Regions from separate parts of the Paenibacillus xanthanilyticus genome, predicted to be linked through region 4. Evidence: predicted binding sites of a transcription regulator. Region 4 holds the regulator's gene; each other region holds the start of a gene.
The links. Region 4 encodes LexA, which represses DNA repair genes until DNA is damaged. Its sites were predicted from a motif close to CGAACATATGTTCG; they were not measured.
Positions count from the first base shown of each region.

Region 1: the regulator LexA is predicted to act here: its motif matches at 4,492-4,505, upstream of ACFSKT_RS01550 (SPL family radical SAM protein).
Region 2: the regulator LexA is predicted to act here: its motif matches at 3,812-3,825, upstream of recA (recombinase RecA).
Region 3: the regulator LexA is predicted to act here: its motif matches at 4,851-4,864, upstream of ACFSKT_RS06835 (YolD-like family protein).

Region 1 is NZ_JBHUHA010000001.1:373,432-380,804, reverse strand. Features, by position in the region: gene ACFSKT_RS01565 (carbohydrate ABC transporter permease) at 39-872, opposite strand; gene ACFSKT_RS01560 (carbohydrate ABC transporter permease) at 895-1,785, opposite strand; gene ACFSKT_RS01555 (ABC transporter substrate-binding protein) at 1,874-3,358, opposite strand; gene ACFSKT_RS01550 (SPL family radical SAM protein) at 3,631-4,464, opposite strand; gene ACFSKT_RS01545 (AbrB/MazE/SpoVT family DNA-binding domain-containing protein) at 4,739-4,987, opposite strand; gene ACFSKT_RS01540 (amino acid ABC transporter ATP-binding protein) at 5,159-5,881, opposite strand; gene ACFSKT_RS01535 (amino acid ABC transporter permease) at 5,878-6,534, opposite strand; gene ACFSKT_RS01530 (transporter substrate-binding domain-containing protein) at 6,665-7,373, opposite strand, start outside.
Region 2 is NZ_JBHUHA010000001.1:1,776,200-1,783,572, forward strand. Features, by position in the region: gene rny (ribonuclease Y) at 36-1,577, opposite strand; gene ACFSKT_RS07175 (RecX family transcriptional regulator) at 1,881-2,582, opposite strand; gene recA (recombinase RecA) at 2,684-3,742, opposite strand; gene ACFSKT_RS07185 (competence/damage-inducible protein A) at 3,985-5,238, opposite strand; gene pgsA (CDP-diacylglycerol--glycerol-3-phosphate 3-phosphatidyltransferase) at 5,315-5,893, opposite strand; gene rimO (30S ribosomal protein S12 methylthiotransferase RimO) at 5,890-7,218, opposite strand; gene ACFSKT_RS07200 (YajQ family cyclic di-GMP-binding protein) at 7,358-7,373, opposite strand, start outside.
Region 3 is NZ_JBHUHA010000001.1:1,702,467-1,709,839, reverse strand. Features, by position in the region: gene ACFSKT_RS06860 (protein-tyrosine phosphatase family protein) at 1-355, shown strand, start outside; gene ACFSKT_RS06855 (NAD(P)-binding domain-containing protein) at 454-1,866, opposite strand; gene ACFSKT_RS06850 (MarR family winged helix-turn-helix transcriptional regulator) at 1,954-2,403, opposite strand; gene ACFSKT_RS06845 (DNA polymerase IV) at 2,714-3,970, shown strand; gene ACFSKT_RS06840 (YhjD family protein) at 3,967-4,443, shown strand; gene ACFSKT_RS06835 (YolD-like family protein) at 4,528-4,824, opposite strand; gene ACFSKT_RS06830 (cache domain-containing sensor histidine kinase) at 5,524-7,272, shown strand; gene ACFSKT_RS06825 (response regulator transcription factor) at 7,269-7,373, shown strand, end outside.
Region 4 is NZ_JBHUHA010000002.1:65,151-72,523, reverse strand. Features, by position in the region: gene ACFSKT_RS17370 (methionine gamma-lyase family protein) at 1-1,014, shown strand, start outside; gene ACFSKT_RS17365 (MerR family transcriptional regulator) at 1,077-1,487, shown strand; gene glnA (type I glutamate--ammonia ligase) at 1,527-2,855, shown strand; gene ACFSKT_RS17355 (peptidylprolyl isomerase) at 3,084-4,166, shown strand; gene ACFSKT_RS17350 (hypothetical protein) at 4,378-4,551, opposite strand; gene lexA (transcriptional repressor LexA) at 4,755-5,375, opposite strand; gene ACFSKT_RS17340 (LysM peptidoglycan-binding domain-containing protein) at 5,566-5,946, shown strand; gene ACFSKT_RS17335 (DUF896 domain-containing protein) at 6,053-6,241, shown strand; gene ACFSKT_RS17330 (aldo/keto reductase) at 6,291-7,277, shown strand.

The DNA of each region.
Region 1 (7,373 bases), on a different contig from region 4:
ATTGGGGGTTGGTTGCTCTCATTTGCTGGTCCGCTCGCCTACCCTTTCGTCCCGCCCTGCAGGCCGAAGCCTTTCGACATGAAGCGCTGGGACAACACGTACAGCACGATCGACGGAATCGCGTACATGACGGAGAACGCCGCCAGCTTGCCGTAGTCTGCCATGCCGTACTGGCCGAAGAACTGATAGATTTTGAGCGACGCGGGGAAATTCTCCGGCGATTGCAGCAGAATGTACGGGACGAAGAAGTTGCCCCAACTGCCCGAGAACGTGAAGATCGCGACCGTGCAAATGCCGGGAATCATGAGCGGCGCGACGACCTTGCGGATGCCGACGAACACCGACGCGCCGTCGATCCAAGCCGCCTCCTCCAGCTCGGACGGCACCGAGTCCATGAAGTTCTTGAGCATCCAGATGCCATACGGCATCGCCGACGCGACGAAGAACAGGACGACGCCGAAGATGTTATTGTACAGCTTGAGCGTCAGGAACAGCTGATAGACGGGCACCATGACCGCGGTAATCGGCAGCGACGTCATGAACAGGATCGTCAGCATGAACGGCTTCTTGAACCGGAGCTGGTACCGCGACAGCGGGTACGACGCGAGCAGTCCCAGGAGGACGACGATGACAGCTTGGCCGCCGGACATGAGCAGACCGATCAGGAAGGCCCGCTGATTGTCGGGATTCGTGAGCACGTCGATGTAATTGCCCGCCGTCAGCTTGGTCGGCGCCTTGAGTGATTGCATCGCGTTCGAATCGACGGAGGCGACGAGCACCCACAGCAAGGGGAGCACGAAACAGATGCCGATGAACGCCAGGATGACGTACGGCAATATTCGAAAAACCCATTTTCGCTGGATCGCATTCATAACGGTCGTTCTCCTTGTCGGTTTACTCTTTCATGGAACGAATGTAGAACAGGCTCAGGATGACGCCGATCAGCAGGAGCAGCAAGGAGATCGCGGTGCCGTAGCCCAGCTGATAATTCACGAACGCCTGATTGTACATGAAGATCGGCAGCGTCGTCGTCGACGTCCCCGGCCCGCCCCCGGTCATCGCGTAGATGAGCCCGAAGACGCCGAGCGTCTGCAGCGTGACGAGCATCATGTTCGTCGTAATCGTATCCTTGATGTACGGGATCGTGACGCGGGTCAGGATCTGCCACTTCGACGCGCCGTCCACGACCGCAGCCTCCTCGATCTCGCTCGGCACGTCGTCCAGCGCGGCTTGGAACACGAGCATCGAGAACGCGGTGCCATGCCAGATGTTCGCCAGAATGACGGTGACCATCGGTATCGTATACAGCCACGTGACGGTCGAGAACCCGAACGATTGCAAGATCGCGTTGAGCGTCCCCTCGTCGCCGAAAAAGCTGTACAAGCACAGGGCGCAGACGATCTCCGGCGTCACCCAGCCCGCCAGCACGATCGTCCCGATAATCCGGCGAAACCACCGGTTCTTATGCTTCATCAGCAGCGCGATCAGGAATCCCAATACTTGCTGGCCGATGACGGCCGAGCCGATCAGGAATACGAGCGTGTTCCAAATGCTCGAGCGCACCGTGGGATCCTCGAACATGCGCGCGTAGTTATCAAGGCCGACGAAGTTCAGCTCCTTGGCGGCTTCGCCGGTGAGCGCCAAATTCGTGAACGAATAGAACACCGTCAGCAAGATCGGATAGATGAAGAACACCAGCATGATCGCGACCGACGGAAGCAAAAAATAAAGCCACGTCCACGTGTTCCTTCGTTTCGCGGGCGCGGCGGCGGCTATACTGCTCATCTCGCGCATCCTCCCTTCCGGGCTTATGATCAAAAGAAGGCTTGCTCGAAGCGCCGCTTGCGGCAGCGCGTCAAGCAAGCCGGCCGTCTTACTTCTCCACGATGTGATCCTCGCCGACGATGCGGGTCACGTCCTGCGCGTATTTCTTCGCGGCCGCCTCCGGCGACGTGCCCGTCGCGACGGACTCGACCATCGTCTGAATTTGCGTCGAGACCTCCGGATATTTGTCCTGCGCCGGACGGAACTCGGCATTCTGCAAGTATTCGGTCGCGATGCCGTTGAACGGCATTTCCGTATAGCCCGGGTCCTTCGCCACGTCGGCGCGGACGGTAATGTTGCCGGCGGCGATGACGAGCTTCTGCGTATTTTCCTTGTTCAGCGCGTACTTAATGAAATTCCACGCTTCGTCCTTGTTCTTCGCGTTGGCCGGAATGGACAGCGCCCAGCCGCCCGCGAGCGTGATGGAGCCCGGAGCCTGCCCTTTGCTCGTCGGCATCGGCGCGAAGCCGAGCACGTCCTTGTATTCCGGCCATGGCGCCGCGCCGGTCGGCAGGTAGTTGCCGGTAATCCACGAGCCGTCCAGTTGGATCGCCAGCTTCCCTTTCGGCAGGTATTCGCGGGAAGCCGTATTGCCGGCTTGCCCGTTCAGCACCTTCGACAGCGGCGGACCGAGCTTTTCTTTATTGACCGTTTGGACGAACGTCAGCGCGTCGATGATGCCTTGGCTTTTCGTGATCCATTTGCCGGTCGCATCGTCATAGAGACGCTCGCCCGTGCCGTACAGCAGCATTTCGTACGTCTGCATCGACGTCGCCTCGCCCGTCGCCTTGCCCATGTTCATCCAGATCGGCACGACGTCCGGCAGCTTCTCCTTGATCGTGCGGGCGGCATCCAGTACCTCGTCCCAATTTTTCGGCTTCCAATCCTCCGGCAGCCCCGCCTGCTTGAACAGATTCTTGTTGTACCAAAGACCGCGCGAATCCGTGTTATACGGCACCCCGTATACTTTGCCGTCGCTTGCGGTCACGCCTTTCTTCATCGCCTCGATGAACGAGCCGTTCGTCCAGTCCTCCCACTCCTTCAGCCGGTCGTCGAGCGGCTCGAGGAAACCCGCGCTCGCATCCGAGTTCAGAATGAACGTATCTTCCGTGACGATGTCCGGCGCCGTGTCCTTGGACTTGAGCGCGAGCGCGATTTTGGCGAAATAATCGCCCTCCGATGCTTGAATCGGCGTCGGCTTGATCTCCACGCTCTTGTCCGGATAGCTCTCCGACACCGCCTTGATCCATTGGAACAGGACGCCTTTCTCGCCGATGCCGTCGTCCCGATATGTAATGGTGATGACCTTCTTCGCCGCGTCGCCCCCCGCGTCGCCGCCGTTCGAAGCTCCCGCGTTCTCCCCGCCCGCGTTGCCACCGCTGCCGCCTGTTCCGGCGTTGTTCGCGTTCGGCGAGTTGCCGCCTTCTCCTCCCGTTCCTCCGTTGTTGCCGCCGTTGCTCGAACAAGCGAACAGCAGGGTTGTACACAAAACAAGCGAGGTTGCAGCCGACCACAGTTTTTTACCGTTCTTCATTGCGTGCCCTCCCTCTTTCTCTTCTACCAGTTACTTACATATGTGCATCGAAAAACACGCCTTCTGAAGCGCTTTCATCGTTGCATGTTAAAAGATATTGAGCGTTGTCGGCCATTATTCGCGATAAATTCGAGCAAGGGACTATGATTTCGCGCCATTATACTCCAATTACGAGACTTCGTTGTCTATCACGGCTTCGGCTGCAAATGAAAAAACGGCCGGAAGCGAAGCGCTTCCCGGCCGCGTTATTCTAAATATGCGTACAACCACGACTACATCGGGAACGCCTCGTCTTTCGACACGCGGACCATCTCCGCGGGGAAGCTTTTCTTGAAAAACTTCTCGACGCGCTCGTGGGTATCCCGTTCATACCAGTCCGACAGCCCGTTCGCTTCGAACAGCTCCGGCATGCCGAGCCGCTTCGAACGTCTGCCCATCGTGCCGTCGCCGATGCTCAGCGTGTCGATCCAAATCCGGTCCACGATGCCTTCGAGGCGCTTCGGAAATTCAGGCGTAAACGGCAGCACCGGCGATATGGCCGCTTGCGTGGGAATTCCTGCTTCGTGAAGCTCGCGCAGCGCGTTCAGCCGCAGCTGAATGCCCGGCGCGTATGGCGCGAAGAGCCGCTTCATGTCTTCCCGGTCGGTCTCGACCGTCATCGAGACGAGAACGCTGCACGCTTCCTTCAGTTTCACCAGCAAATCGATATCCCGGGTGACAAGCGGACTTCGCGTCTGCAGCTGAATCAAATCGGGCGGCGCATCCAGCATGGCCTCCAGAATGCCGCGCGTGATCCGCGTCTTCCGTTCGATCGGCTGATACGGGTCGGTCGCGGAGGACATGAACAGCCGGACCGGTTTGTTGCGGCGGCGAAGGCTGCCCACCTCTTTCCGGTAGATCTCCGCGGCGTTCGTCTTGATGTCCACCCACTCGCCCCAGGGAATCTCTTTGAACCGCTGGATGGGCATCTCGCGGACGTAACAATACGCGCAGGAGAAGGCGCAGCCGCTGTACGGATTGAGCGAATGGGTAAATCCCACGTCGAGATACCCTCTCGTCTCGCTCAGAATCGATTTGGACACGATTTCTTTGATCTCGATCGACATCGATGCGCTCCCTTCTCGCCGAATATGCGAACATTCGTACCCCTTATCTTATCATACCATGTTGGTGATATGGAGTTAACACTACGTTAATTCCTGACAAGACGGCTTCTCATTCCGGAAACGCATGTCAACCGTGCGCAGCCCCACCATCTTATCCAGGTTTATGCACAGCAAAAAAGCGCCAGCTCTCTTACAAAGCGGCGCTTGCGGCAAACGAGGTTCCATCTGTAACAACCCTTTCTTCAGGTCTGATCGAATATCGTTCGCTTGCGGTTTATTGAAAATGACGGGTCGTCTCCTGCACACAGTCGGCGCAGATCAGCTTTCCCTTGAACAGCAAGGCGTCGATGTTGCCGCAATAGAGGCAGCCGGGGCTGTATTTCTTCAAAATGACCTGCGTCTCGTTGACGAACACTTCGACGGATTCGCCGATATCGAGCGACATTGCGCGGCGGATCTCGATCGGGATGACGAGACGGCCCAGCTCGTCCACCTTGCGGACAATGCCTGTTGGATTTTTCATGATAGAATTCCCCTTTTTTTGATAGATAACTATTATTCCCATTATGCCTTTACTAGGGAAAGATGACAATATCAGATCGAGGCAAGCGGCGGATTTTCATCGAAAACAAACAACCCGCGGGGTTCGCGGGTTGTGGGCCACTCTCTATTTCGTACAGACGTACACATCCGATTACAGCACCTTGCTCAAGAAGGCTTGCGTGCGTTCGTGCTTCGGCGCATCGAAAATCGCGGCAGGCGGGCCTTCCTCGACGATATAGCCGCCGTCCATGAACAGGACGCGGTCCGCGACTTCGCGGGCGAAGCCCATCTCGTGAGTGACGACGATCATCGTAATGCCTTCGTGCGCCAAGTCCTTCATAACTTGGAGCACCTCGCCGACCATCTCCGGGTCGAGCGCCGAGGTCGGTTCGTCGAACAGCATGACGCGCGGATTCATTGCCAGCGCCCGGGCGATGGCGACCCGCTGCTGCTGGCCGCCCGACAGGCGATCCGGATACTCATCCCGCTTCTCCGCCAGGCCCACCTTCGCGAGCAGCTCCATCGCTTTTTTCTCGTTGGCGGCTTTGTCCAGCTTCTTGATGTATTTCGGCGCGAGCATGATGTTCTGCAGCACGGTCAGATGCGGGAACAAGTTGAAGCGCTGGAACACCATCCCGACGTCCTCGCGCAGCTTGTCGATATTCGTCTTCGGATCCGTCACCTCGACCCCGGCGATCTCGACCTTGCCGCTCGTGACGTCCTCCAGCAGATTCAAACAGCGCAGGAATGTGCTTTTGCCGGAACCGGACGGGCCGATGACGCAGACGACTTCCTTCTCCCGGATGGTCGCGGAGATATCCTTCAGGACGACATTCGAACCGAATTGTTTTTTCAGATGCTGCACGGTAATCATCGCAGGTTCAACCTCCTCTCGAGCAGGCGAGACAGCCGGCTAAGCGCCAGAATCAGCACGAAGTAGAAAATGCCGACCATGCCCCATATCTCGAACGACTTGAAATTGGTGGAAATAATGATCTCGCCGCTCTGCGTAAGCTCTCGGATACCGATAACCGACAACAGCGAGGTGTCCTTAATACTGATGACGAATTGGTTGACGAAGGCCGGAATCATGCGGCGCAGCGCCTGCGGCAGTACGATCAGCCGCATCGTATAGAAGCGGTTCATCCCCAGGGAACGGGCCGCCTCGACCTGTCCCTTGTCCACGGAGTTGATGCCCGCGCGGACGACCTCGGCGATATACGCGCCGGCGTTCAAGCTGACGGCCGCGATGCCGGCGACCTCTGGACCGATCCGGAAATCGAAAAATTCGGGCAGACCGAAATAGATGAAGAAGACTTGCACGAGGAGCGGCGTCCCCCGGATAATATCGACGTAAATGCCCGCCAGTCCTCTAATGATCCGGCTGCGTGCCGTGCTCATCAAACCGGCGGCAAGGCCGATCACGAATGCGATCACGAGCGAGATGGCGGCGATCTTAAGCGTGATCAGCAAGCCGTCGAACAGGACGGGCAGCGCGTCGGACATAATTTGCAGCGTTTCTGACATCGGTGAACAGCTCCTTTCCGAAGGTGTAGCTCCATACAGGCATGGATTGAACTAGAAGACGCCGGCTCCTCCAGCCGCGCGTAGGCGTATGCGCTACGAAGGCTGAAGGCTGCCGGCGCACGGCGAACCGTTACTTTGCAGCAGATCCCGTATACGTGTTCACGATCTCGTCGTACTTGCCGTTCTCCTTCAGCTTCTTCAAGCCGTCGTTGAGTTTCTGCAGTAGTTCGGTATCGCCTTTATCCACCGCCATCCCGTAGAAGTCGCCGTTCAGACGGTCGCCGACGATTTTCAGGTTGGAATTCGGATCGACCGCGATTTTGTAAGAGATGACCGGGAAGTCCTCGATCGTCACGTCCGCGTTCTTATTCGAGACCTCTTGGTACATGGCCGGGCTGTCATCGAAATACTTCACTTCGGCGCCGAATTCCTTCGCAAGCTCCTCCGCCTTAATCGCGCCGGAGGTTCCTTTCTTGATCGCGATCACTTTGCCCTTGAGATCCTCGGGGCTGTCGATGTCGGTCGTATCCTTGTGTACGATCAGGGAAAGACCTGCTTCGTAATAAGGCTCGGTAAAGTCCACGACCTTCTTCCGCTCTTCGGTGATGCTGATGCCCGCGACCGCGCCGTCCAGCTGGCCGGACGTAATGCCCGGGATGATGCCTTTGAAGTCCATCGGCTTGATCTCGACCTCGAAGCCCTGTTCCGCGGCGATCGCGTTCAGCAGATCGATGTCGATGCCCACGTATTTACCGTCCTTCTCGAACTCGAAAGGCGGATAGGTCGCGTCCGTGCCGAACACGTACTTCTTGCCCGCTTCGCCCCCCGCCCCGCTTGCC
Region 2 (7,373 bases), on a different contig from region 4:
ATCGCAGCCACTTTCAGCAATTCATGCGTATTCGATTACTTCGCGTATTCGACCGCGCGCGTCTCCCGAATAACCGTGACCTTGATGTGACCCGGATAATCGAGCTCGCTTTCGATCTTCTTCGTAATATCCCGTGCCAGGCGGAAGGCATCGGTATCGTCGATTTTGTCCGGCTGCACCATGACGCGAACTTCGCGTCCGGCCTGGATCGCGTACGATTTCTCTACGCCATCGAACGATTCCGTAATGTCTTCCAGTTTCTCCAGCCGCTTGATATACGTCTCCAGCGTTTCTCTTCTTGCTCCCGGACGGGCGGCCGACAAGGCATCCGCCGCGCCTACGAGCATCGCGATGACCGAAGTCGCTTCGCAATCGCCGTGGTGGGACGCGATACTGTTGATGACGACCGGATGTTCTTTGTACTTCTTCGCAAGCTCGACGCCGATCTCGACGTGAGAGCCTTCCACTTCATGGTCAAGCGCTTTGCCGATATCGTGCAGGAGACCTGCTCGCTTCGCAAGCGTGATGTCTTCGCCAAGCTCGGCTGCCATCAGACCCGTCAAATACGCGACCTCCATGGAATGCTTCAGCACGTTCTGGCCGTAGCTTGTCCGATAACGCAGACGGCCGAGGATTTTGATCAAATCCGGATGCAGACCGTGCACGCCGACTTCAAATGTGGCTTGCTCGCCGTACTCGCGAATACGCTCGTCCACTTCGCGACGGGATTTCTCGACCATCTCTTCGATGCGAGCCGGGTGGATCCGGCCGTCCGCGACGAGTTTCTCCAGCGATGTGCGGGCAATCTCCCGACGAATCGGATCAAAGCCGGACAAGATGACCGCTTCCGGTGTATCGTCGATGATGAGATCGATACCGGTCAACGTTTCCAATGCGCGGATATTGCGGCCTTCGCGGCCGATAATACGGCCTTTCATTTCTTCGTTCGGCAGCGCTACGACCGATACAGTCGTCTCTGCGACGTGGTCGGCCGCGCACCGTTGAATAGCCAGCGAGATAATATCGCGCGCTTTTTTGTCCGCTTCTTCTTTCGCCTGCGATTCGATCTCCTTGATCATCTGAGCCGTCTCGTGCCGTACTTCCTGCTCGACGCTCTGGAGAATGATCGTTTTGGCTTCTTCCATCGTCAGGTTCGAGATGCGCTCCAGCTCGCTTACTTGCTGCTTGTAGAGCGAATCGATTGTCTCTTGTGTCTCTTCGATCCGTTTCTCTTTGTTGGCGACTAGTTCTTCTTTGCGTTCCAGTGCTTCTATTTTCTTATCCAGCGACTCTTCTTTCTGTACGAGCCGTCGCTCTTGACGCTGTACCTCGTTACGACGTTCGCGAATGTCTCTTTCGGCCTCGGTACGGAGCTTGTGGACTTCGTCTTTCGCTTCGAGGACCGTTTCTTTTTTCAGCGCTTCCGCATCTTTGCGCGCATTGTCAACGATTTGACCGGCGGCATGCTCAGCGCTTGAAATCTTGGCCTCGGCGAGTAACTTCCGAATATAATAGCCTAGTCCAAAGAAAATCAAGCCAACAAGGAGAATGATCAGAAGCCAGAGCCAGGTTGCCATATCTTTCTCACCTCCTCATTGCACCACCAAGGCAAACGCCCGGGTAAGTTATTTGGTTTTCATTGAAATACAAGAATTTATAAGGTTCACGCTTATAAAATAACTTGCATTTCTCCGGAACGAAACTTGCATCGCCACCAAAGACGGCGAAGCCCTTTCGCCTTGTGTTACGGTACTAGCCGGGTTTCATCCCGCTTCAACAATCATGTTTGGTGACGAAAATGATCGCTTACGAATCAACTTTTGGAAGGAAAATTGATTCATGATAAAGGAATACATCATTCATTTTATCTGTTGATAAAATCAATTGTCAAGCATGTCAGGTTCATCCTCGGCTTCGGATTGCCTGATCGCCTCCCGTACCGCCTCTTTCACGACGCTGCCCGGAAATCCTCTTCGCAGCAGATAGCCCATTAGCTTATGCCGCCGCTCCCGTGGCTCTCCTTTAATATAGGGCCACTTCTTGATCGCAGCACGCAAGGCAACGGCCGTCTCTTCTTCCGCATCGAGCTCGTCGGTTGCTTCTTTGGCCGTCTCCTTCGCGATCCCCCGCATACGCAGCTCCTGCCGAAGCAGCAATCTGCCTTTCGCTTGACCGCGCAGCCGGGATGCGGCGAATCGGCTGGCGTAATCGGCATCATCCACCAACCGCTCTTGCTTCAATCTAGCAATCGCCTGCTCCGCTGCCTGCTCGTCGATACCTTTGCGCGCCAAGTACTGGGCCATCTCCTTATGCGTTCTGGGCCTAAGTCCCAAATATTGAATGCCCAACGCATATGCCCGGTGCTTCGTATCCTCCTCCGCGATCTCTTTCAGTTCGTCCGGATGGATCTCCCGCCCCTTGAACAAGCGAAACTTGATCATGATATCTTCATGCACGGCGATAAATGGTTCATCCTGAATGTCGTTCACAAACAAGTTGTATCGATACTTCTCTTTGCGGATTTGCTCGACAGACGTAATCCGGACCGTCTGGGCGCCCTCCGCTTGCCCCTGCTCGTTCAACGCAAGCTTGCCTCCTTATATATGCCAAAAGCAGAACAAGGCGCCTAGAGGGCCCTGTTCTGCTCCATATCCGGTCTTATTATAAAGCTGACGCTTCCGACTTACAGTTCGAGCTCCAGCTCGTCCTCGTCTTCGTCATCCGCGCTGAAGCCGCCGGCGTTGAGCGCTGCCGCTGCCTCCAAATTGCTCGCTTCCCGGATTTGCTTCTCGATAACGCTCGAGATGTCCTTATGATCCTTCAAAAATTGCTTCGCGTTCTCGCGGCCTTGGCCCAGACGCTCGCCATTAAAGGAGAACCAGGCTCCGCTCTTCTGAACGATATCCATCTCGACGCCAATGTCAATGATGCTGCCTTCTTTGGAGATGCCTTCGCCATACATGATGTCGACTTCCGCTTGCTTGAATGGAGGCGCGACTTTGTTCTTGACGACTTTCACGCGCGTACGGTTACCAACCATATCGTTGCCCTGCTTGATTGTCTCTACGCGGCGAACGTCAAGACGTACGCTGGAATAGAACTTCAGCGCGCGACCGCCTGGCGTTGTCTCGGGGTTGCCGAACATGACGCCGACTTTCTCGCGAAGCTGATTGATGAAGATCGCGATCGTCTTCGATTTGCTGATCGCGCCGGACAGCTTGCGGAGTGCCTGGGACATCAGACGGGCTTGAAGACCAACGTGCGAATCGCCCATCTCGCCTTCGATCTCGGCCTTCGGCACGAGTGCGGCAACGGAGTCGATAACGATGATGTCGACGGCGCCACTGCGCACGAGCGCTTCCGCGATCTCGAGTGCTTGCTCGCCCGTATCCGGCTGGGAAAGCAGCAACTCGTCGATATTAACGCCAAGCTTGCTCGCATAAAGCGGGTCAAGCGCATGCTCCGCATCGATAAAGGCGGCTTGTCCGCCGGAACGCTGCACTTCGGCAATCGCGTGAAGCGCGACCGTCGTTTTACCGGAGGATTCCGGTCCGTAGATTTCAATAATGCGGCCTCTCGGGAATCCCCCGATTCCAAGGGCGATATCTAATGCCAGGGAACCGCTGGATACTGTCTCAACAGTCATGTTCGCGGATTCGCCAAGCTTCATAATAGAACCTTTACCAAACTGTTTCTCGATTTGACGCAAAGCCATCTCGAGCGCTGCGCGACGATCTGACAACGCATTCACACCCTTTTCGATTGATAGTTTCATGATACCTTGTTTTGTTCTTGATTACAATACTTTTTGCGAACATATATTCTTATTTTTTCTTCCAGCCAGCGGAAGCAAAAAAAAACCGCGGCAAAGTAATCTTCGCCACGGTTCTTCCGTCAGTTACTGTCGATTATAGAGGAAACTCGTTAATCGGACAAGCTGATTCCGTTAGTTTTCACAAGTTTGCCATAGTTCCCCTTGTAACTCTACTCGGTCTCCTTCAGCAGCTGCCATAATCGGTACAACGCCGACTTCACGGCGCGGGTACGAATGATGCTCCGGCTCCCGCTCAAATGCGCCGTGTGTACGATCGTTGGTTTCCCCCGTCTCGATAGACCGAAATAAACCAGCCCGACCGGCTTGCCTTCCGACTCCGAAGGTCCCGCCACGCCGGTCAGCGAGATGCCGTAATCGCTGTCCGTCAGCTCCCTTACCCGCTCGGCCATGAGCGACGCCGTCGACTCGCTGATCGCGCCCGGCGCGCCTTCCCCTTCGAGCTGCGACATCGGTATGCCGAGCAGTCGATGCTTCATCTCGTTCGTGTAGGTGACGACGCCTCCGACGAACTCCCCGCTGCTGCCCGGAATATTCGTAACCAGTTCCGCGAACAAGCCTCCGGTTAAGCTCTCGGCGCTCGCCAGCTTGAATCGCGACAAGCGCAGCAAGCGCACAATCGCCTCCTCGAGCGGAATATCCTCCCGCGCAAACAGGTATTGGCCGACACGCTCCGCGATCGCCTCCTCCAATACGTCGAGCCTCCCGGACGCTTCTAGCTCCGTGTGGGCTTTCGTCGAGATGCGAATCGCGACCTCGCCCTCCTTAGCGTAAGGCGCGATGGTCGGATCCGTCTGGGCGTCGATCAGGTCCATCAAGGCAGCTTCCAAACTCGATTCACCGATGCCGGCAAACTTCAGCGTGCGCGAGAACAACCGCCGCTCCTCGCCAATGACCGACCTCAGCCATGCTTTGCCGGGGCCGTCGAACATCGGCTTCATTTCGCGCGGCGGGCCCGGCAGCAGCAAATAATGCGTGCCGTCCGCGGTCAACGCATTGCCCACGGCCAGCCCGGCGTCGTTGGCAAGCGGCGTGCTGCCGACGATCGAGTTGGCCTGACGCCGGTTGCTCTCGACCATATGCACGCCGCGCGTCGAGAAGAACTGTTCGATTTTGTCCATAGTGGGGCCGTGAAGCTCGATTCCCGCATTCAAATACTTCGCCAGTGCATCCTTCGTCAAATCATCCTGCGTCGGACCCAGCCCGCCCGTGAAGACGATGAGATCGGCGCGGCCGCGCGCCAGCTCGATGGCTTGGCGGATGCGCCCTTCATTGTCGCCGACAACCGTTTGGAAATAAACGTCAATCCCGAGCTCCGCGAGTCCCTGAGACAAATAAGTCGCGTTCGTGTTTACCGTCTGGCCAAGCAGCAATTCTGTCCCGACCGCTATGATTTCTGCGCGCATATCTACATCGCTCCATTCCAAATATGATGAAAGCACCACCCCTTCGCATGGAAGTGATGATGCTTGTACGCAGGGCCTATTCCGTTAGCGGAATAAGATTTTTGTTTTTGACGAAATAATCGATGCCCGAGTATACCGTGATAAGTGCGGCAGCCCAACTGGAGATTTGGTCAAACGGGATATCGATGAACGTAAACGGGAAATTGTTCAGCAAGAGCGCGATAATCATCGTAATTTGAACCGCGGTCTTCCATTTACCCCAAGTGGATGCAGCCAGTACCGCTCCTTCGAGCAGGGCAATCTGGCGCAGGCCCGTTACGGCGAATTCGCGGCTAATGATGACGATCGCGATCCAGGCGTCGACTTTGTCCATCTCTACAAGCGAAATCAATACGGCCGCCACAAGAAGCTTATCCGCAAGCGGATCGAGCAGCTTGCCTAGATTCGTGACGATTTTGTTCTTCCGCGCGATATAGCCGTCCAAGCCATCCGTCGCGGCCGCCACGATGAAAATCAACGTCGCGAGAATCTGATTCCATGTAATCGAGAAATCCTCGAAGCGGAGCTCGCTCAAATTCATGTTGATCAGCAGCAAAAACATGATGATCGGCACGAGGAAGATGCGAGCGAGCGTAATTTTGTTAGCTAAGTTCACGATAAGCCCTCCCCGGACATATCGAATTCGTATGCGTGCGTAACCCGCACTTTCTGCATTTGTCCGATCGGCACGGTGCAGTTCGAAATGAACACTTCGCCGTCGATCTCCGGAGCATCATACTCCGAACGTCCTATGTATACGTCACTGCGGCCATCGTACCGTTCCACGAGCACGTTGATCTCGCGTCCGATATATTTGCCGCCGTTGCTTTTGGCTGCTTCGCGTTGAATCTCCATCAAGGTGTTGGCCCGCCATTCCTTCACATCGTCCGGCACATGATCCGGCAACCGAACCGCTGGCGTGTCCTCTTCCGCGGAATAGGTAAATACGCCAAGCCGGTCGAATTTCAGCTCGCGAATAAATTCGCACAGCCGGTTGAAATCTTCGTCCGTCTCGCCCGGGAAGCCCACGATCATCGACGTACGCAGCGCCACGTCAGGAATACGCGCACGTATCTTCGCGACTAACTCGCGAACGTCCCGCTGGCGTCCCGGCCTGCGCATGCGCTTCAGGATGCTGTCCTCGCTATGCTGGAGCGGCATATCGATGTAGTTGCACACCTTCGGATTGGTCGCGATCGTCTCGATCAGCTCGTCCGTGAAAAATCCCGGATACGCATAGTGCAGACGCACCCACTCCAGGCCTTCGATCTCGCTGACGCGATTAAGCAGCTCTGGCAGCTTAAATCCATCGTAAATATCGGTGCCGTAATTGGTTGAATCCTGTGCAATCAGGCTAATTTCCTTCACGCCCTGCGCCACCAGCCCCTCCGCTTCGGCCACGATTGATTCGATCGAACGGCTGCGGAACTTGCCGCGCATGATCGGAATCGAACAGAACGTACAAGCATTGTCGCAGCCCTCCGCAATCTTGACGTACGCGGTATAACGCGGCGTCGACATGATGCGTGGGAGCTTCAGATCGTAGTCGAACGCCGGGTGGCCGACCATGGCCGGTTTCTTCCCGCGAAGCGCTTCGTCCACGATTTTATTAATATGGTGAAAATCGCCGGTGCCGACGATCCCATCGATTTCGGGCATTTCGTCCATCAGCTGTTTCTTGTAGCGCTGCGTCAAGCAGCCGGATACGATGAGCGCTTTCAAACGTCCGGTCTCTTTGCGTTCAGCCATGTCAAGAATCGTGTTGACCGACTCTTCTTTGGCCGCATCGATGAACCCGCACGTATTGACGATGATTACCGTCGCGTCATCGGCCTGATCGACCAGCTGATATCCGCGTTCATGGATGAGTCCGGACATGATTTCCGAATCCACGAGGTTCTTCTCGCAGCCAAGCGTCACTACTTTAACTCGTTCTGTCATGGAACCGATCCCTTCAGTCAAGCTATCTTAACAAGTATAATACAAGCAAAATACGAATGTCAAAATAGCAGAAAGCCCCGATTTCCTGCATCCGGAGACTTGGAAAGGGACTTTTGGCCTGTTTATGTAGGGTTCGGTTTTACTTGAAATTCGTA
Region 3 (7,373 bases), on a different contig from region 4:
TGAGGCAATCGAAGTTGTTGTCGATTTACGAGGAGAAGCAACCGAGTGCGCGTATCCAAACGAGAACCTCGAATGGGTTCAAATTCCTCTTGGCGACAATGCGGAGGGACCCCAAGATCAGTTGTTGAAGGAAGCCATTCATCACGTTGTAGAGGCCTATAAGAGCGGTAAAAAGGTAGGGTTCCATTGCGGCGGCGGCAGCGGGAGGACCGGCGCTGTGGCGGTTGGAACGCTTATTGAGCTCGGAAAAAGCCAGACTATTGAAGAGGCTGAATCATTGGCGAAGTCGATTCGGCCGAAGGTGAATATTAAACCGGCACAGCGTGAGGCACTGGAAAAATTGTATAAGGGTTAATGATTGGGGGATCCAGGTGTGGATCCCCTTTTTTGTGGAGGATCGAAATTATTAGCGATCCTTAGCAGCAAGGAATCGGCTGGCCGGGACGCTTTCGTTTATTCAACACCATAAGTTTGGCCACCGGATGACTCCACTTCTTTCACTGGCCCGCAGCAGCTGCTTGAGGACGACGACACGGCGATCGGCTTAATCGAAAGCTTCTTCGGTTTTGGCCCGCAGCACGTATCATGCTCCGTAACAGCCAGCAAGGATTTCGGCACCGAGCATACCCCGGTTTCTGGCAGATGCAGTTTTACCTCGCGAGCAGCTTCAAAATCCCCAGCCAAAGCAGCCACAACGCTGCGCGCCTGCTCATAACCGGTCGCGAGCAAGAATGTCGGTGCGCGGCCATAGCTCTTCGAACCCACGATGTAAAAGTTCTTCTCTGGTTGGCGGAGTTCGGCTTCGCCGTGTGGACGGACCGTGCCGCAGCTGTGGAGGTTAGGATCGATTAAATCGGCAAGTTGTGGTACGGATTCAACAACGGCATCGCTCGCATACCGCAGTTCGCGAAGGAAGGTGAAATCAGGTCGAGATCCCGCGGCGACAATGACCTCATCGATTTTAGCTATGGTGTAGCCTTGGTCTAACTTTGTTCCATGCAGGGATAGCTTATGGGTTGCTTGATCTTTCGTAATCTGGTGGATGAGGAAGGGGGTGTGAACCAGGACGTTGCCGTTCTGCACATATCGGTTGGCACGTGTCCCAAGCTCGCCGCGAGCTGGCAACCCGTCGTTTTCGCCGCCCCCAAAGGCATCATTTACGGATTGCTTTCGAAGCACCCAGTGGATCGTGGTTTCGGGTACTTGCAGTTTTAATTCGTGGAGGAGCGTAAGCGATTGAATAGCGGAATGCCCGCTGCCAACGACCACGATATTCTTACCGGCATATCGATCTCTGCTTGCACCCAAGCTGTCCGGGATGCCATATGTGATGTGCTGCGTGTATTCCTTTTCGCCCTCAGCTGAAGTGCCGCTGGCTCCTAGCGGGTTTGGGGTAAGCCATGTTCCTGTTGCATCAATAACGGCGGCAGCCTCTACACGATGCGTATGGCCTTGTTTTTCGTATTCAATCAGGAAAGGCGCACGTTCGCGTCCCGCCGTTTTCATTTTATCGAATCCTTTGCGATAGATCGCTTTAACCGTCGCTTCCAATTGAATATAGGGCTTGATCGGCGTCAGTTGGGCTAGCGGCTCCAAATAAAGCTTAATCAGTTCATCTCCTGTCGGCATCTGATCGTGCGGAGGCGGGCTCCACCCCGTCGCAAGCAGAAGCTCCTTAGCGGCTGCATCGATATTGAATTCCCAGGGAGAAAACATGCTTACATGCTGCCAGCTGCGAACCGAAGCTCCAACCTGTGCGCCTCTTTCAAAAAGCACAAAAGGCATGTTTCTTTTTACAAGCTGGGCAGCGGCTGCTAAAGCTACGGGACCGCCGCCAATAATCGCGGTTGGTAAGGGGTTCATCATTTCGTCGTCCTCCTAAAATGAAGGTTGGATTGTTTTGGTCGTTTAATATTTGCAATTTGCAATTATGAGCTTAAAAGTAAACCCCCATTATTTCGGAGGTAAACAACATGAAGTTGATTTCTGCATGGCATCGTTAAAAAGTTTGATGGAGCGTATGACGGTATCTCTTTCGAAATCTGTCATTGTCGAGAGAACGCTGTGAAGCTGAGTATTTACGGTCAGATTAATGTCATTCTCGATCCCAAGCCCTTCAGGTGTTAAGGACAAGATATTGATGCGATTATCGGCGGGATGGGGCGTTTTCTTAACCAATCCCTTATCGACTAAGGTTTTGACCTGCCTGCTGAAGGTCGTAATATCCATCCCTAAAGCACCGGCGATTTCTTGCATGGAAGGTTGGTGCTGGCGGTTGATCTCGTACAAGATATGGCTCTGCACAAGCGAAATCTCTTGGCCGCAGCAGTTGTCGCAGCATTGCTCATTCAATAATCCGAAGTTTCTCGACAGCAGCTGAAACAAGTTCCGTACATTTTCCATTGTCATGACCTCCTGATTCCGTTATACCACTTATATTTGCAAAATGCAAATGTTATTGATTATCGGGCTTCAATCGAAAAGCAGTCGGAGTATGTTGCCGAGCAGAATTTTCCCCTTATGGGTTGGGCATCCCTGAATCGGTATTCCCCGCGCGCGGCGTCGGTCTTTCAGCGGAAGATCCAATTATGTTGTAGTCAGAAATTGGATTTGAAAAAATACCTCCCACTGGGGATTTAGACCTTGCATCACGAACATACATTCGGTATATAATAAAAACACGAACATACTTTCGGTTATTGGGGGTGTCATTATGGTGGTGCCCGTTATCATGTTGGCGGATTGCCAATCCTTTTATGCGTCAGTCGAAAAAGCAGCGCACCCAGAATATCGCGATAAGCCACTCATTGTGGCTGGCGATCCCGCACGCAGATCAGGAATCGTACTTGCGGCATGTCCAATCGCTAAAAAATTCGGTATTACAACCGCAGAAACATTGGGGGAAGCTTTGGGAAAATGTCCGGATGTGGTGGTCATTCGTCCGCACATGCAGACCTACATTGACGTATCCCTTATGATTACGGAGATCTTTGAGTCGTTTACGGACTTAGTCGAACCCTTCTCGATTGATGAACAGTTTCTCGATGTCACGGGTTCGCTTTCGTATTTCGGATCACCCGAAGAAATTGCTCGAAGGATTCAGATTAAGGTGATGATGTATACAGGCGTCTGGATCAGAATTGGTATAAGCTCCACGAAGATCTTGGCTAAGATGGCTACAGATATCTGGGCAAAGAAAAGTGAAACGGGAATTTTCACGCTGCCTAAAAGTGAGGTGGAGAGTCTGTTGTGGCCGCAGCCCGTGAACAAAATGTTTGGTGTTGGTTCGCGGATGACGGCTCATTTTAACCGGATGGGGATTACCGCCATCGGGGATATCGCCCGGCTGCCGCTCGCAGAGCTGAAGCGGAAAATGAGAATTGTAATGGGCAAAAACAGCGACATTCAAGCTGAATTATATTGGCAAACCGCGAACGGGATCGATTCCAGCGCGGTTACACCGGGTACGCATGATGTCCAGCAGGCGATTGGCCATCAGATGACGCTGCCGCGCGACTACAGCCGCAAAGAAGACATTGAAGTCATACTGCTTGAGCTAAGTGAAGAGGTATGCCGGCGCTGTCGAGCCAAGGGATATATGGGCTCCGTTATTTCCGTAGGCTGCCAAGGAGCCGACTTCGACAGACCTACGGGATTCTATCGACAGGTCACGGTTGCTGATCCGACCAACATCACGAATGAAGTTTTTGAAACGGCGCGGAAGTTATTTTATGCCCATTGGGACGAGATGCCTGTCCGTAAGCTTGGCGTGGTGGTATCGAAGTTGACCCGCGATACGCAATACCAGCTGACCCTTTTCGGTAATCGGGAGAAAGCAAGGCGATTAGAACGAGCTACCGATCAAATCAAGTACCGTTATGGAGGTACCGCAATCTTGCGAGCTTCCTCTTTATTAGGGGCTGCGCAAGCGCTTGAACGTAGTGCAAAAATCGGGGGGCACTATAAGTGAGTAAGAAACTTCAAGGTAACGGCCGCTGGGAATCCAGCCGTATGATGCTCCCGGAACATCGAGAACAATATCTCAGTCGGAGGCACGGGCAGCATGAACAGGCGAAGACCGAACTGCCGAGCAAGGAAGAACTCGAATTGGTTCGCGATTTTGTTCTGCTCCCCATGATGCTTACGATTGTAGAAAAAAACAGCACGGAAATCGGGCTTACTTCCTATTCGTTGAAAAGCTTATATATCAAGGCTTCCCAGGTTTTGATGACGCGCATCCACGCCGATCTTAGCGAAGTTAGGAAGAAAATGAAGGTCCGAAATATCAAAGTGTTTGAAGAAGAGCGCGTAGACAGCGCTATTCATTATCGATTTGTGTGCCGGGGATATGAGGACACCTTTGCCATGATGCGCGATGTGGCGCGGGCGGAGATCAGTGTACGGATTGCCAGGTATGTGTCGGAGATGTTTAAGCCGTCCTAAAAAAGCACAGAAGCCTACCGCTCAGAAAGGGTCTATATAGCAGGCCCATTATCTGAGCGGCGTCATTGGCGTGACCTTCCTGCATCAGGCGTCGATACGGGAAACATCGATAATGTCGTGGAAAAAAATCCATTGGTCTCCTACATGGAGGCGATTATGAAACTGGTCAAGTTTCTCGACGATCCCGCTGTATGTTCGATCCTCATAGGAGCCGAAAACCGTAATCCGAATACGTTCTCGATCCATGTAGGAATGACGGATTAACTCCGCAATCTTGTGTACGTTCTCGTTGGTCAAACCTGTCCTTTGGCGTATCAAAGGGCGTGTATTGCTAAAGGCGCTCCGTGTTTCTTGCTCCGCATAAACAGGTTGCTTTACCATATCGTCAGCCCCCTTTCAGGCATAAAAGAACATTTGTTCCTAGTATACCATAAATTTCTGAAACAGGCCCCTAAATGTAGGCAGCACATCCGTTACGCAGCATTCGTGCACATTCTCCAATGTTTATTTACGCGAACAATGGAAACCCTTTTAGGTACAAATAGGATGGTACGCTGGAGGGATCCCTGCTTGAAAGTTGAACTTGGACGCTGCTTACTGCATGAACGATTACTGGAATCCGGAAAAACGGCGGAATCGTTGGCGAAGGAGCTGCTATTCAAACCTGAACGAATCTATGACTTTATGGATAACAAAAGAGTGATGCCGCTCAAAATCGCCATATCGATCGCGGATTCCCTTCGTTGCGACGTACGCGCCTTGTACGAATTAATTACCATGGACAGGTAGGGGGGAAGAAGAATCTTATTGGCAGGCGAATAAGACCTGTAAAAAGCATACCTGTTCTGTACAATGTGGGATTACATCGGTGTATCCATGCAAGTAGAATGGAAGAAGAAAGCCTATGTGTGCAAAGATCGTAACATGCAAAATCGCTCTAGCCTATGCAATCCCCTTTCGCCACCGGAAGGGGATTTTATATTAGATAGGGTATGTTCCTTTTCTATCAACGATCATCGGCGGAGATGCTATAATTTTCACTAGTACTGAGGGACTAGCATCCGGGGGGCAAAGAGAAGCGTGAGACGACTGTTCATTCCACTTCGATTGAAATTTATGATTCTGTTCTGTTTGTTAAGCACCATACCATTAACCCTGATCGGCTTCCTTAGCTATAAACAGTACATCCATCAAGTCGAGAAGGATGCGAATACGTATACCGTGCAGATCGCAATGCAGATTCAGAACAGCATCGACCGTTACTACCGGGAGATGGAACGGTTAACGGCCGTGCCTTATTACGATCCTTCCGTTATGGCGATTCTCCGAAATCACGCTTCCGCGGATAGCGGGGATTTCGTTCCGCTCGAAGAGATCAACAAGATGAGTCTGCTGATTTCCTCGCTCGCGGCCGAAAGAAGCGAGATTCAGAACATTCTTATCTTTTCGCTCGACGGCGTGCTGTACACCAACACGGATGATTCCATCGATAAATTCTGGAGGTCGGAGGACACGCCATGGATGAATGCGGTGATGGAAGCGGATGGCGCCATTGTGGCGATTCCCCCGCATCATGCCAAGTATTACAAGTCGGGAGAACGAACGGTGATTTCGCTGGCGAGAGTCATCCGAGACCCGCAGACCCATCGGCATCTGGGGATCATCAAGATCGATCTGACGCAAAAGGGATTTGCCAGCCTCTTTGGCATGAGCGACATGGTGCCGGATACCGTCATCCATGTGCTGGATCAACAGGGGGAGACTTATTTTTCTTCCTTAACGGGAAATGGAGCCCGGATGCCCGAAGCGCCGAATGGACCGTTATTTCTCACGGCCGAGCAGCATTCCGAGCTCACGGGCTTTGTCGTCAAAGCGCTGGTGCCGGAGGAGAATTTGAAGAAAAACGCAAATGTCTTAATCCGGTACAGCTTATGGGTCTCGATCGCTTCGCTGCTCGCCGCCTTTCTTCTCTCGTACCTGCTCGCCGCAACCATGACGAAGCCGGTTCGCCATCTTGCGGTCATGATGAGGAAGATCCAGCGGGGAGAATTCAAGGAACGCGCCAAAGTCACGACGAATGACGAAATCGGGCTGCTGACGGAAGGCTTCAACAGCATGGTGTCCGAACTGGATAGATTGGTTCATCAGGTGTACGAGAATGAGCTCCGAGAGAAGGAAGCCCAATTATCCGCCTTGCAAAATCAGATCAACCCGCATTTTATTTATAATACGCTCGAGTCCATAAACATGAAAGCGCTCCAAATGGGGATTATGGAGCTGTCGGAGGCGGTCGTCAGTCTGGGGAGATTGCTCCGGTATACGATCGACTGGCATGAGAAGCTCGTTCATCTGGCCGATGAGCTGCAATTTGCGGATGCTTATTTGCAAATCCAGGCCTTTCGCTTAGGCGATCAGCTTCGCGTGCAAATTTTATCCGATCTTAGCCTCGAATCCTGCCTCATGCCGAAGCTCATTTTGCAGCCGCTGGTGGAGAATGCCATTGAACACGGGATGACGGAAGGCCCCATTCATATCCAAATCCGAGCCTGCTATGAGGAGGAGGACCTGCTCATTTATGTAGAAGACGACGGCGCGGGAATAAGCCCGGAGAAGCTGGATGAGCTGGACGCGCTGCTGAATGGTCCGGAGAAGCGGCACGCCCGTATCGGTTCCTTTGGCGCGAGGAAGAAAGGCTTTGCCCTTCGGAACGTCAATGAACGAATCAAATTGCTGTATGGACCCGCCTACGGTCTTTTTCATGAACGGACGGCCGGCCAGGGCGCAACCTTTTATATCCGGATACCTTTACGATGGGAGAATGAGGCATGAAGCTTACGATACTGCTGGTTGAGGATGAAGAATCGATTCGGAGCGGGTTTCGCCGCGTGCTGGAGGACATCATCGGAGGCGTCCGGGTGGCGGGTGAAGCC
Region 4 (7,373 bases):
TCCGGCACGCATACGATCAGCTGCGCGTTGTTCGGACTGCTGCGGCCGGGAGACGAACTGCTGTACATAACGGGAAGACCATACGACACCTTGCATAAGGTCATCGGCAAGCCCGGCGATGGCAAAGGGTCGCTTCAGGATTTCGGCATCGGCTACGACGAGGTCGCGCTTCTGGATGACGGCGGCATCGACTGGGATGGCGTGGCGGCGAAGCTGACTGACCGAACGAAGGTCATCGGCATTCAGCGGTCCCGAGGATATGATTGGCGTTCTTCTTTTACCGTGGCGGACATTGCGGACATGGTGCGTCGCATTAAAGGAATGAAACCTGACGTTCGAATTTTCGTCGATAACTGCTACGGCGAGTTCACGGAAGAGCTGGAGCCAACGCAAGTCGGCGTTGACCTCATGGCAGGCTCGCTTATCAAAAACCCGGGCGGCGGACTGGCGCCGACCGGCGGTTACGTGGCAGGCACGAAGGAAGCAGTCGAACTGACGGCATACCGGCTGACGGCGCCGGGGATCGGCGGCGAAGTAGGCGCTACGCTCGGCACGCTCCGCTCCATGTATCAAGGCCTGTTCATGGCTCCACACACGGTGGGACAAGCCTTGAAGGGAAGCGTCTTGGCGGCCGCGATTTTCGAGCGGCTCGGCTTTGACAGCAGTCCTCGTCCGGAAGCGCCTCGCACCGATTTGATTCAAGCGGTTCGCTTCGAACGGCCGGAACAGCTGATCGCGTTCGTGCAAGGGATCCAGAAGGCGGCGGCCGTAGATTCGCACGTCGTCCCCGAACCATGGGACATGCCCGGCTACGAGCATCCTGTCATCATGGCGGCAGGTACGTTCATGCAGGGTGGCAGCTTGGAGTTATCGGCCGATGCGCCCATTCGGGAGCCTTACATTGCTTACATGCAAGGCGGTTTAACGTATGCCCATGTCAAATACGGCGTGCTGAATGCCCTTCACACTCTCGCGGAGCGAAAGTTAATTGTAATTAAACCTCACACAACTTGACACTTTTTTGGTAGAGGAGTTACAATAGGGGTATATATTCAGAACTGGAAGGTTGATGCGACATGGGTGATGATATTCGCAGAAATATGGCGTTGTTTCCGATCGGGATCGTCATGAAGCTGACGGACTTGACCGCACGGCAAATACGTTATTATGAACAGCACGAGCTGATCGTTCCTGCACGTACATCCGGCAATCAACGGCTATTCTCATTCAATGACGTCGAAAGACTGCTTGAGATCAAATCTTTAATTGAGAAAGGCGTCAATATTGCCGGTATTAAGCAAGTGATGAATCCGGTTTCAAAGGAATCCGAGGAAGCAACCGTCGTCACCGACCAGTCGGAAGTGAAACGTCGCGAGCTGTCGGATGCGCAGCTTCACCGTCTGCTCAAGCAGCAGCTGCTTGAGAAACGGCCGGGCAAAGCATCGTTGATCCAAGGCCAGCTGTCCCGTTTCTACAACAAGAAATAACGCAGCGATCTAACACTAATCCATGAAGGAGATGATTCTGTGAGCTACACGAAAGAGGACATCACCCGTATTGCGAAGGAACAGAACGTCCGTTTTATCCGTCTTCAATTTACCGACCTGCTCGGCACGATCAAGAACGTGGAAATTCCGGTCAGCCAATTGCAGAAAGCGCTCGATAATAAAATGATGTTCGATGGTTCTTCCATCGAAGGTTATGTTCGTATTGAAGAATCCGACATGTACCTTTATCCGGACCTCGACACGTGGGTTGTTTTCCCGTGGGTAACGGAAAACCGCGTCGCGCGTCTTATCTGTGACGTGTACATGCCGGATGGCACGCCGTTCGCCGGCGATCCGCGCGGCATTCTGAAACGTGCGCTGAAAGAAGCGGAAGCGATGGGCTTCACGGCGATGAACGTCGGACCGGAACCGGAGTTCTTCCTGTTCAAGACGGATGAGAAGGGCGAACCGACGACGGAACTGAACGACCAAGGCGGCTACTTCGATTTGGCCCCTACCGATCTCGGCGAGAATTGCCGCCGCGAAATCGTGCTGACCCTGGAAGAGATGGGCTTCGAGATCGAAGCCTCCCATCATGAGGTTGCTCCGGGCCAGCACGAGATCGACTTCAAATATGCGGATGCCATCCTGGCGGCCGACCAAATTCAAACGTTCAAACTCGTCGTCAAGACGGTTGCCCGCCAGCACGGCCTGCATGCCTCGTTCATGCCGAAGCCGCTGTTCGGCGTGAACGGCTCCGGCATGCACGCGCATCAATCGCTGTTCCGCGGCGAAGAGAACGCGTTCTATGACGAGTCCGACAAGCTTGGCTTGAGCCAAACGGCGCGTTATTACATGGCCGGCATTCTGCGCCATGCGCGCGCGTTCGCAGCGATCACGAACCCGACAATCAACTCGTACAAGCGTCTTGTACCGGGTTACGAAGCGCCTTGTTATGTGGCATGGTCCGCAAGCAACCGCAGCCCGATGATCCGCATCCCGGCTTCCCGTGGTCTGTCGACGCGCATCGAAGTGCGGAATCCGGATCCAGCGGCTAACCCTTACCTGGCACTCGCTGTTATGCTGAAGGCAGGTTTGGACGGCATAAAGAACAAAATGCCGCTTCCGGCGCCGGTAGACCGCAATGTATACGTTATGACCGAAGAAGAGCGCATCGACGAAGGTATTCCAAGCCTGCCGTCGGATTTGAAGGAAGCGCTCGACGAGCTGCTCCGCAACGAGGTCATCTGCGACGCGCTCGGCGACCATGCGCTTGCGCACTTCTATGAGCTGAAAGAAATCGAGTGGGATATGTACCGCACCCAGGTTCACCAATGGGAGCGCGATCAATATCTGACGCTGTACTAAAATAGATGTCCTTGGCTTGGCGTTGTCCGGAGGTATGATCTCAGTCAGCGCTTCAGCATCAAGCTGTTCAACTACAGCTGGAAACCACTTATATATTTTTAATAAAGTCTCCCTTTGATTTGCGTCGTTTGGCAATTCGAAGGGAGTTTTTTTTATGATTACAGATATAAAACGCAATGATTCAGACTATGGAGAGATCCGGAAAAGATTACAGCGGGAGGCTTAATTGTGGGTAAACTTATGGGCAATATCCTTTTTCGTCGAGTGGGCATAACGACACTGGTCATCGCGGGCATGATGCTCGCAGCAGGTGCAGGCGCCTATGCGGCCACGAAAATGACCTTGATCGTAAATGGCAAAAAATCAACCGTTGAACCTATATCCATTAAGGGGGTTACTTACGTCCCGCTCCGCTCTGCCGCTGAGATGCTTGGTGCAGAAGTCAATTATAATGGTGCTACGAAATCTGTGATGATTGCGAGCAAACCAGATTCGTCGCCTTTAGGCAATGAAGGCAATGGCGTGGTCGGTTCAGTTAACGGCGTTCCCATTACCAAAAATCAGCTTTACGCAGCGATGGCCGCAGTCGGCGGATCCCAAATGCTGGACAACCTGATACAAGAAGAGCTTGTGAAGCAGGAGGCGAAGAAGAAGGGGATCGTCATCAGCGACAAAGATGTGGATGCGGAAATGGCGCAGATCAAGAAGCAGTTCTCCTCCGATTCGGAATTTCATGCTGCTCTTCAGCAATCGAACATGACACTCGAAGATTTGAAGAAGCAAATACCGATGCAGTTACGTATTCGCAAGCTCGTGGAGCTGCGTGCGAAAGTGTCCGATGAAGAAGTGAAACAATATTTTGAGGCCAATAGAGCGATGTTCGATCAGCCTGAGGAAGTGAAAGCTTCGCATATTTTGGTCTCCACGAAAGCACAAGCCGATGAAATTATGATGCAGCTGAAGGGAGGCGCGGATTTTGCGAAGCTGGCGAAAGAACAATCGACCGACACGGGCAGTAAGGGAACCGGAGGCGATCTTGGTTTCTTCGGCAGAGGCGTAATGGTTTCTGAGTTTGAAGAAGCTGCGTTTTCGCTAAAGGTTGGAGAGCTGGGCGGACCGATCGAGACTGAGTTTGGCTTCCACATTATCAAAGTAACCGGCTATAAGGAAGCAAAGGCCGCTACGCTTGAAGGCAAAAAAGCGGAAATTCGAGAACAGCTCATCCGCCAGAAGATTGCGGAGCTTTCGCCTCAGTTGCTGGAAGAACTAAAGTCTAAAGCGCAAATTACGAATACGCTTAATGGGAGGTAGTGAAGGCGAAGGATTGCCTGCGCCACCCCGACGACCATGAATGACCAAGATGAAGAACCCTAGAAGCCATGTGCATCAGGGTTCTTCTCTTTGTTAACGACTGCGAGTGACATGCGCATGCGCCGAAGAGAAGTGAATACAAAAAAGAAGCGCGCACAAGGCGGCTTCCCGTTCGCCGGCACGAGGCCGGCTAAGATGAAGAAGGCGGAGCTTAGGATTTTCCGTGATCGACGAAAATAGAAATGACGACAAGAACGGCACTGATACCGTTTGCAAGATCATTGATCGTCTCGTCCGGAATTTGAATGCCGGCGCTGTCGAGCAGCAGTTTGGCCGCGCCAAGGATTCCGATGATCAAACCGGGTTGTTTCAGTTTCGTCAGCAACTTCATCACCTCGATCGAACTGGAATACGTTATGCTATGATGCCATGGTTCGAATCGATTGGACGAACGTTCGCATGCGAAAGCCTGAATTGGTCAAGTCGTTATGATGCCTATTATGCGTGAACGAACATGAGAGCAAAAGAAACAGGCAGACCTGACGACGTCTATCGTCGTAAGGTCTGCCTGTTCGATTACCTGTTCGATTAATGGATATCGCGGAAGAGTCCAATTACTTTGCCGAGAATCGTCACGTTGCGCAGCCGGATCGGCTCCATCGTCGAGTTCTCAGGTTGAAGACGGATGTGATCGCGTTCCTTATAGAACGTCTTGACGGTTGCTTCGTCATCCTCGGTCATCGCGACAACGATCTCGCCATTGTTCGCCGTCTGCTGCTGACGGACGATTACATAATCGCCATCATGAATGCCTGCTTCGATCATGCTCTCGCCCATAACGTTCAGAATGAAGACGTTGTCGTCTCCGACGCGATCAGCAGGCAGAGGGAAGTAATCTTCGATATTCTCGGTTGCCGTAATCGGTAGGCCGGCCGTAACTTTACCGACCACGGGTACTTTGGCGATCGCGAGCGGGAAAGGGATGCTCTCCATATCGGAGTCCAGTATTTCAATGGCGCGGGGTTTCGTCGGGTCGCGGCGGATCAAGCCCTTCTTCTCTAGCCGGTCCAAATGGCCGTGAACCGTCGAACTGGAGGCTAGTCCGACCGCTTCGCCGATTTCACGGACGGAAGGCGGGTAGCCCTTCTCCCGAACCTCGGTCTTGATGAATTCGAGTATCGCCTGCTGGCGGTTGGAAAGTTTCGACAAACGAGATCACTCCATAAGTTCATTTGTGTCAAATTATAACACAGAACCGGAGTTCGTACAAACATAAGTTCGAGAAACACAAGTTCGCATCGGGGTGCGAACAAATGTTCCAAATGTCGTTGACACCAAACGAGTGTTCGTGTTATTCTTAGTTCATCGAGAACAGAACAAACGTTTGGGGGAATCGAATATGGTAAACACGGTCTCTACTTATACATACACGGAACGGAAACAAGGTACGGCAAGACGCACGGCAGCGAACAAACGCGTCAAAAAGTTGAGAGCAAGCCATATTGCGAAATTCACGACAGTCGTTGCGTTCTTTTTCCTTCTTTTTATCGGATTCATGATTATGAAAGGCAATGCGACTACAGCCATTCCGGAAGCGCCGACGGCATCCGAACAGGTTATCGTAGTTGGCAGCGGCGATACGCTTTGGGCGATCGCAAGCGAAGTGAAGGGCAGCGGCGAGGATATCCGCGAAGTCATCTACTCCATCAAGCAGCGCAATGGGCTTCGAGAGAGAGCGTTGCATGCAGGCCAGAGCTTAATCATTCCGGCGGACCACTAGGTTCGCCGTTTTTTGTTGTTGTCTTGACAATGGACGAGCAAAAATGTCAAAGTAAAGAGTGGAATGTTGACTAGCATGAGCGTTACGGAAAGAGAGGCGTACCACTTTGGAGAAAATCATCGCACGTATAAACGAGCTGTCGCGCAAGCATAAGACCGTGGGGTTAACGGAGGAAGAGACAGCGGAACGCGCCGAGCTGCGCAAACAATATTTGGACAATTTCAAACGGAACTTCCGCGGGCAGCTGGATAATATCAAGTTTGTCGAGGACGAGGAAGACAACATCAAACATTAAGACATCAAGACCTCGAGCCGTTGGATCGAATACGAGGAGGAATGTCGATATGGAATACCGTTTATTAGGTAGAAGCGGACTTGCAGTGTCGGAGCTGTGCCTAGGCACGATGACGTTCGGCAATACGACGAGCGAGCAGGACTCCGTTGAGATGATTCATCGTTTTTTTGAGAAAGGCGGCAATTTCCTGGATACCGCGGACGTATACGTCTCCGGCCGCTCCGAAGAGATCGTCGGCAAAGCGATCCAAGGCCGCCGCTCGGAAGTCGTGCTCGCCACGAAGGTCCGGATGCCAACCGCGGATCATCCGAACGGGGCGGGAATCTCCCGCAAGCATATCATGGATGGCGTCGATGCCAGTTTGAAGCGTCTGCAGACGGATTACATCGACTTGTACCAGGTACATGTATGGGATCACGCGACGCCGATCGAAGAGACGCTCCGCGCGTTGGATGATCTCGTGACCGCTGGCAAAGTCCGCTATATCGGGTGCTCGAACTTTTTCGCGTGGCAGCTGATGAAGTCTTTGGCCGTCAGCGATATGAACCGGTACGTTCGTTTCATTTCCATTCAGCCCCAGTATAGCTTGGTTAGCCGGGAGATGGACCGCGAGATGATGTCGCTCTGCCGCGAGGAGAATATCGGCATCATTCCTTGGGCGCCGCTTGGAGGCGGTTTTCTTACCGGCCGATATAACCGGGAAGAACCAACGGCAGGCAGGCTGACGTCCAAGGTTGGTGAAAGCTCGTGGGCGTTGCGTAACTCGGACAAGAACTTCGCGATCTTGGAGGAAGTCCGGAAGATCGCCGGAGAGCTGGATAAGTCGCCGGCCCAAATTTCGCTCGCGTGGTTGTTGAGCCGCCAAGGGATCACCTCTCCGATCTTCGGCGCAAGCACGTTGGAGCAGTTCGAGGATAATATGGGCGCCGTCGGCTGGACGCTTCCGCGTGAGCTGTACGACCGCCTGGACGAAGTAAGCAAGCTGCCTTCGGAGTATCCGAATCGATTTATCGAGAAATTCGCACGGCCGTTTTAAGGCGCTGGGTTCAATCGGGGTTCGAGTAGAATCGCATGAAACCAAAAACAGGCATCATCCGTAATAGCCTGGGGGTTGCGCGTCGAGCGCGATCCC